One region of the Lelliottia sp. CFBP8978 genome, then DNA from elsewhere that is predicted to be linked to it. Evidence: predicted binding sites of a transcription regulator. Region 1 holds the regulator's gene; the other holds the start of a gene.

Evidence for each region. The regulator LexA, encoded in region 1, represses DNA repair genes until DNA is damaged. The targets are predictions, from matches to a motif close to TNCTGTATGTACATACAGNA.
Region 2: sbmC (DNA gyrase inhibitor SbmC) is a predicted target of LexA. The motif match lies at 2,014-2,033, and genes of this name have one in related genera.

The regions. Positions count from the first base shown of each region.
Region 1 is NZ_CM188253.1:257,237-261,451, forward strand. Features, by position in the region: gene plsB (glycerol-3-phosphate 1-O-acyltransferase PlsB) at 1-1,101, opposite strand, end outside; gene SOM82_RS01155 (diacylglycerol kinase) at 1,256-1,624, shown strand; gene lexA (transcriptional repressor LexA) at 1,734-2,342, shown strand; gene dinF (MATE family efflux transporter DinF) at 2,409-3,728, shown strand; gene SOM82_RS01170 (CsbD family protein) at 3,874-4,083, shown strand; gene zur (zinc uptake transcriptional repressor Zur) at 4,149-4,215, opposite strand, start outside.
Region 2 is NZ_CM188253.1:2,734,945-2,739,159, forward strand. Features, by position in the region: gene SOM82_RS12970 (DUF496 family protein) at 1-196, opposite strand, end outside; gene SOM82_RS12975 (FUSC family protein) at 365-1,423, opposite strand; gene sbmC (DNA gyrase inhibitor SbmC) at 1,525-1,998, opposite strand; gene dacD (serine-type D-Ala-D-Ala carboxypeptidase DacD) at 2,131-3,297, opposite strand; gene sbcB (exodeoxyribonuclease I) at 3,508-4,215, shown strand, end outside.

The DNA of each region.
Region 1 (4,215 bases):
GCGGAACACGGTGGAATAGAGCTTATTGCCCTTGAAGGTACGGCGGATAAAGAACGCGCCCAGGCGGCGGAAAATCGGGCCTGCTGGCCAGAAATTCAGGTTGATACCGGCAGCAATGTGCGGCGGCACCAGCCCCTGGTGATAAAGCACGTACGAAAGCAGCAGATAATCCATGTGGCTGCGGTGGCAGGGCACATAGACGATCTCGTGACCGTCGTGAGCCAGCTGGCGCACGCGCTCGGCGTTATGGACGTTAATCCCCTGATAGAGACGGTTCCAGGTAAAGCTCAGGATACGGTCAGACAGGCGGATCATTTCATACGAGAAATTCGCCGCAATCTCTTCCATCAGGGCGATAGCGTTCTGCTGGGCTTTCTCGTGAGAGATTTTCTTGCTGCGCGCTTCATCTTCAACCGCGCGGGCAATCGCTTTGGATGCCAGCAGTTTATTAAACAGATCCTGACGCGCGGGCAGGCGTGGCCCAACGGCCGCCAGGCGCTGACGGGCGAAGTGCATACGGGCGACGCGGGCCAGTTTTTGCGCGATGATTTTATCGGTACCGTGTTCGTCAGCCATGCGGCGCAAGGAGACGGACGGCGAGAAACGCACAAAACTGTCGCGTCCCAACCATGAAACGGCAAAGAATTTTTGAATGCCGTTAAGCATACGCAGTGGCGGATTTTCTTCGCCTTTCTGACGTCCCGGACGACGACCAAACATCACCGACACCGGCACCATCTGGACATCCAGATCGGGGTTGCTGCGGTGCAGATCGAGGTAGTCGTGGAACAGCTTGATGGACTCTTCCTTCGGCGTGTAATAGGTAAACACGCGAGGCCCGCCGTGAATAAACACGTAGCGTGGCAGCAGAGTGCCATCGACCTCAAGGGGTTCAAGCGGATCGGGTAAGTCGTGCGCCAGACATTGGGCGCGCAGCGTCAGTAAGTCTGCCTTCGAGTTGTAAGGCAAAACGTACATAATAGGGCGCGAGGTATCGAGCCCTAATTCCAGCGCAGGTTCCGCCGGGATAGACTTACTTTTTACCAGGACGCTTAATGGTAAATTAAGTAATTTGTAGTAAATTCGTGGCCAGCCGGACATAAACGATGTAAAGCCTCTGGTTAATAATGCAATTGCGGCGCAAGGATAACAGAAAGCGCGCAAAATTTCTGTTGTTACCCGTCATACTTCAGGCTGCGGCGATACGCGTCGCAGCGAGAGTGATTGACGCTAAATCTAAGAAAAGGTTCTTTTAATGGCCAATAATACCACTGGGTTAACCCGAATCATCAAAGCTGCCGGATATTCATGGAAAGGTTTCCGCGCCGCATGGATCAATGAGGCTGCTTTCCGCCAGGAAGGGGTTGCCGCCATCATCGCGGTGATCATCGCCTGTTTCCTTGATGTGGATGCGATCACCCGCGTTCTGCTCATTGGTTCGGTTCTTCTGGTGATGATAGTGGAAATTCTCAACAGTGCTATTGAAGCGGTGGTGGATCGTATCGGTTCTGATTTCCACGAGCTCTCAGGCCGTGCGAAAGACATGGGTTCTGCCGCCGTGTTGCTGGCGATTATCATCGCTGCCATCACCTGGGGCACGCTTCTTTGGTCACATTTTCGATAAGCCTTCCAGATTCAAATAAGTCTCTGGTTTTTTGTGCAGTTTTTGGTTCCAAATTCACCTTTGACTGTATATACTCACAGCATAACTGTATATACACCCAGGGGGCGGAATGAAAGCGTTAACGGCCAGACAGCAAGAGGTGTTTGATCTGATCAGAGATCATATCAGCCAGACGGGAATGCCCCCGACGCGTGCGGAAATCGCACAGCGCCTGGGCTTCCGTTCTCCAAATGCCGCTGAAGAGCACCTCAAAGCGCTGGCACGTAAAGGCGTCCTTGAGATTGTCTCCGGCGCTTCACGCGGCATCCGTCTGCTGGTGGAAGAAGAAGAAGGCCTGCCACTCGTGGGGCGCGTTGCAGCGGGTGAGCCTTTGCTGGCACAGCAACATATCGAAGGGCATTATCAGGTCGATCCTGGAATGTTTAAACCGAGTGCTGATTTCCTGCTGCGCGTCAGCGGTATGTCCATGAAGGATATCGGTATCCTGGATGGCGATCTGTTGGCAGTACATAAAACGCAGGATGTGCGTAACGGGCAGGTTGTTGTTGCGCGTATTGACGACGAAGTTACGGTTAAGCGACTGAAAAAACAGGGTAACTCTGTTCAGTTGTTGCCAGAAAACAGCGAGTTCTCTCCGATTGTTGTGGATTTGCGCGAGCAGACTTTCACTATTGAAGGGCTGGCAGTTGGCGTTATCCGTAATGGTGAGTGGCTGTAATTTCTCTCTGACAGGCTGTGGTCCCACCGCAGCCTGGCTGTGTTCTTCCCTTCCCGGTAATTGCTCATGTCTCTGCTGACCTCTTCAGACAAGGCATTGTGGCGTCTCGCCCTGCCCATGATCTTCTCCAATATCACCGTACCCCTTCTCGGTCTGGTCGATACGGCTGTCATTGGTCATCTGGACTCTCCGGTTTATCTGGGAGGCGTAGCGATCGGCGCTACGGCGACCAGTTTCCTCTTCATGCTGCTCCTCTTTTTGCGCATGAGCACGACGGGGCTTACCGCTCAGGCTTTTGGCGCCAAAGATCCGCGGCGTCTGGCACGGGCGCTGGTTCAGCCGCTGATCCTCGCCCTGGGTGCAGGTTTGCTGATTGTGCTGTTGCGTACTCCCCTGATCGATCTGGCGTTGCAGATTGTGGGCGGGAGCGAAGCCGTGCTGGAGCAAGCGCGACGTTTTCTGGCTATCCGCTGGCTCAGCGCTCCGGCCTCCCTGGCGAATCTGGTGCTGCTCGGCTGGTTGCTTGGCGTTCAGTATGCCCGGGCGCCGGTGATCCTGCTGGTGGTAGGAAATCTCCTCAATATTGTTCTCGATTTGTGGCTGGTGATGGGCCTGCACATGAATGTGCAGGGGGCGGCTCTGGCGACCGTCGTGGCAGAATACGGCACATTTTTCATCGGCTTGTGGATGGTTAAACGGGTGCTCGCGATGCGTGGCATCTCGCTGACGATGCTCAAAACTGCGTGGCGTGGCAATATTCGTAAACTGCTGGCGCTGAACCGCGACATCATGCTGCGCTCGTTGCTGCTACAGCTCTGCTTTGGCGCGCTGACGGTTTTTGGCGCGCGTTTAGGTCCAGAGATCGTGGCCGTCAATGCCGTACTCATGACGTTACTGACCTTCACGGCCTACGCGCTGGATGGCTTTGCCTACGCCGTAGAAGCCCATTCCGGGCAAGCCTACGGTGCGCGGCAAGCGGGGCAATTGCAGGACGTGTGGCGTGCCGCGTGCAGGCAATCTGGCCTGGTGGCGCTCGTTTTTGCGCTGAGCTATGCCTTATTTGGTAATCACATTGTGGCGCTACTGACCACATTGCCTGAGTTACGCGAGCTGGCGAGTCATTACATCTTCTGGCAGGTCTTGTTGCCGGTGGTGGGGGTCTGGTGCTATTTGCTGGATGGTATGTTTATTGGCGCGACGCGCGGCGCGGAAATGCGCAACAGCATGGCCGTGGCGGCAGCGGGCTTCGCCTTAACCCTGTTGACACTTCCGTGGCTCGGAAACCACGGTTTGTGGCTGGCTCTGGCCGTATTTCTGGCGCTGCGGGGCCTGTCGCTGGCCCTTATCTGGCGTCGTCACTGGCGCAAAAATACCTGGTTCCCATAGTGGCTTCGTTCGGCGAAATGGTTAAAGATTCTGAATCTCAACACGCATACCGAATCCTTATCTACAATTATTATCACGTCCAGCAGGAAATGAACGTAACGGACGATACGAATTTACTTGATAACCGAACGATGAGGAATTGATTATGAATAAAGACGAAATCGGCGGTAACTGGAAACAGTTCAAAGGTAAAGCGAAAGAACAGTGGGGTAAACTGACCGACGATGACGTAACCGTCATTGAAGGTAAACGCGAACAGCTTGTCGGTAAGATTCAGGAACGATATGGCTACGCGAAAGACCAGGCGGAAAAAGAGGTTGTTGACTGGGAAAAACGCAACGACTACCGCTGGTAAATGAGTTCTACCCGAACGTACATGGATGTACGATCTCTGAGGGCGGCTTATGCCGCCCGCTTACGTTAACGCGGCTTTTTCTTTACCAGTATCGAATGATCGTGCTGGCAATCGCTCTGGTGGCGACAGGCT
Region 2 (4,215 bases), 2.0 Mb from region 1:
CGATAATGCCCTGGATAGCTTCCACGCTCATACCCGGCTTGATGTAGTCGCTCAGGTTATCAAGCAGCAGAACACGCTTCTGGTTGTCACGGATCTTCTTCTCAACGTCCTGGATTTCACGCTGCAGTTTGTTTTTGCGGCGGAACAGGCGGACGAATTCCAGAACATCCTGGAACGAAGGCTTGGTAGTTTCCATTTTGATACCCCTGATAATGTGAGATTCGGATTCGTTTAAGCAACCGCTGTGCAGATAACCTTACTGACAGCAGCTGCGAATGACAATGAGTATATCGTTTAAGCCTATCATAACCCCAATTGCTGCTGAATCGAAGCAGCAGGCGTCACATCCGGAGATGGCTGCTTTTTATTTGCGCAACGCCCGGCAAATGAGATGTGACAAAAGCTCCAGCTGTCTCGCCAGTTCCATGCTCAACCAGACATAACCGTGGATAGGCGTTTCCGACACATTATCCCCCTGATGCTCGCTGATTAACTGCCTTAGCTCAGCAACGATTTCATTCAGTCGCTCGGTATTGGCGAGAATCGGCTGTGGATTACCTTCATAAAGCGCGTGAGCGATGGTGAGCAGCGTTTGCTGCGTCATCTGCTGCGTCTCCTTCAGGGTATGCGCATTCAGCAGGACAAAGTGACTGGCGCGCGATGCCCAGTGGGCATTGATCTGCAACTCAAGTATGCACACCAGATTACGACTGACGGTCTGGATCGCCTCGAAGATCGATTTCTGAATGCGCGTCTCTTTGCTGGCGGGAGTGATAATTCCGCGCATTTTCACAACGTCATTGAGAATTTTTTGCAGGTGCTTTTCGAGCCGAGGCCGCTCGACCAGATTAGGCGAGAAACCGGCCTGATAAACGCGGTTAAACGCGGTGACGTAGTGAGCCATCTGAATACGCCAATGAATAAAGGCACGCTGCGGCCAGATACCGGTAAAGAGCATCGCCAAAAGCGATCCCAGAATCACGTCCCCGCTTCGCCATAGCGCTGTTGCCATGTCGCCAGCCGGGGCGCCAATGACGACCGACAGCGTGATCCCAATCAGCAGCGCCTGATAAGGCTTTTTACCCAGTGCCAGCCAGCCGCACAGGAACATCGCACCCGCGCACCAGATCAGCATAATCGGCAGGGAGATCAGCTCAAGCCTGAGCGCAATCAACCCTAACGCAGAACCAAAGATCGTACCGCCAATACGCTCAAACGCGCGCGGAACCACGTTTCCCCAGAAAGAGATCGGTCCCATAATCACCACCAGCGTGATCAGTGGCCAGGTTCCTTCGGGAATATGCAGCAGACGCACCAGCAAAAAGGTGAGAATGAACGCCAGCGCAATACGGCAACCATGCACGACACGGTAATGGCGATACAAACGGATCTCAAAAGGCGTTAATGATTTGTCGGGACGCACACCCGCTCTCCATCTACACGGCAAATCACAATTGTACTGGGTTTTCTGCCAGACGCATCACGTCCGACAGCAAAACCCCGTAAATACCAGGAAATTAAGGGTTACCCGGCCTTGTTTTGTACCGGAACGTACATTTCGATATCCCAGTACCCCTCGGCGTTACCGTCATTCAGATAGCGCTCGAAACAGGGTTTAGGGGCAATCTCATAATGGTGGTCTTGCAGAAGACTGTTGAAGAAGCTGTACCAGGGAGTCGCAAAATCGTGGTTTTCGACGCGGGCGGTGGCGACGGCATAGTCACCGGCGGCCACCTCGGTGAGGATCACCCCTTCGCTGTTGGCGGGAATAACAAAGTCGTCCGCGACGGTCACAACCGTATCGCAGCGCAGTTTTTCAGCGGGCACTTCATCCGGATTATCGTAGTAGACCGCCAACCATTCGAGAGGCTGAATGTGGTGACCATCAACCCACATCGTCAGCTGCTCAAAACCTGTCTTAACGGTTTTTTCCCACGGGCCAACCAGATGAAAACCGGCGATCTTACGCTTTTGCTGCTGCTTAATGCTGTAGTCCATGCTGCCTCCGTTTATTACTGTATATATATACACGATAAAGCAGATGATGAATGTCCGGCAATCAGGACGTGTTTATTATGTGAGCAGACTCGCAGGAGCGCCAGTCTGCTCTTTTTGATCTGTTTAGGCCCGTCAGGCTTTGTGATGCACATAGTCGCTGAGACGGGAGAACATACCGCCTTTACCGACACTTTCCAGCGTCACCAGCGGCCAGTGCGCAACAATTTTGTCCCGGTCATACAACTCAATTTCGCCCACCCGCTGATGCGCAGCGATTGGCGCTTCCAGCTCTTTTTTATCGAGCACGTATTTGGCTTTGATATTGGCGACTTCAGCTTTTGGCAACGCCAGCCAAAAATCCTGATCCGTGCCCAACGAAATCCTTTCTTTGTCGCCGTACCAGATGCGTTCCGTCCCCACTTGTTTGCCGTTGCGCAAGATCTGGACGGTGTCGAAATTTTGCTGGCCCCAGTGCAGTAGCTTACGGGCCTGATCTTCACGCCCTTTCGGACTTTCCGCGCCCATGATCACCGCAATCAAGCGGCGCTGGCCGTCTACCGCCGAGGCAATAAGATTGAAACCAGCCCCGGAAGTGTGACCGGTCTTCAGGCCATCAACATTCATGGTTTTATCCCACAGCAGGCCATTACGGTTTTGCTGAGTGATACCATTCCAGGTCAGGCTCTTTTCACTGTACATATGATAGAACTCTGGCTCACCGTGAATGATGGCGCGCGAGAGTACCGCGAGATCGTAGGCTGAACTGTGCTGTCCTGGCGCATCCAGCCCGTGTACCGTTTCGAAGTGCGTGTCGTGCAGATTCAGCTTTTGCACGTAGTCATTCATCATCTTGACGAACTGCGGCTGGCCGCCAGCCACGTGATCGGCAAGCGCCACACAGGCGTCGTTACCGGAATCCACAATCAGGCCCCGGCTCAGATCGCGGACGGAAACGCGATCCCCTGCTTTCAAAAACATCAGCGATGAGCCGTCAAATACCGGGTTACCTTTCGCCCAGGCATCGCGCCCGACGGTCACCATGTCGTCCGGCGTAATACGATGACTGTCGATTGCACGATCAACCACGTAGCCCGTCATCAGTTTGGTAAGACTGGCCGGATTGCGCTGTTGATGTTCGTTGCCTGCCGTTAGTATCTGACCAGTAGTGTAATCCATCAGCACCCATGAGCCTGCCTGGATGGCGGGCGGCTGCGGTGAATAATCCAGTGGATTGGCGGCCAAGGCGGAAGTGATACTCGAAGCGAGTAAAGAAACAGCAATAAACAGACGGCGTTTCAACGATATATCCTCAGGTCATTTAAAATCGTTGACCTTTTTACGGAAGTTCTCGCCTCGTTACCTGGCTAAATTGCAAAAAAATGTGACTGCCAGCACGTTTCCCCCGGAAGATGGTTCGCAAATCTGACGCCCAAACACGCTTTTTGTTCGGCGAGCCGTCGCTGATGGTTTACCATAGCGAAGCAACTTATCAACAGGATGGTACTTTTGGTGTCTGATTCCGCTGCGCTCCCCACATTCCTCTTCCACGATTACGAAACCTTTGGCACCAGCCCGTCGCTGGACCGGCCATCGCAGTTTGCGGCGATCCGCACCGATGCCGATTTCAACATCATTGGCGAGCCGGACGTTTTTTACTGTAAACCTGCCGATGATTACCTGCCGCAACCGGGCGCGGTCATGGTGACCGGGATTACGCCGCAGGAAGCGCGTGAGAAAGGGGTTATCGAGGCTGAATTTGCCCGTCGTATTCACGATCTCTTTACCGTGCCGAATACGTGTATCGTTGGCTACAACAACATCCGCTTTGATGATGAAGTGACGCGCAACGTGCTGTATCGGAATTTCTACGATCCCTACGCCTGGAGCTGGCAAAACCGTAACTCACGCTGGGATTTGCTGGATGTGATGCGTGCCTGTTATGCCCTGCGTCCTGAGGGGATCAACTGGCCCGAAAACGATGACGGTTTACCCAGCTTTCGTCTGGAGCATTTGACCCGCGCCAACGGCGTTGAGCACAGTAACGCCCACGATGCGATGGCCGACGTATACGCCACTATCGCCATGGCAAAACAGGTGAAAACCGCACAACCTAAACTGTTTGAGTATCTTCTTAGCCATCGCAGTAAACAGAAGCTGATGACGCTGATTGATATCCCACAGATGAAACCGCTGGTGCATATCTCCGGGATGTTTGGC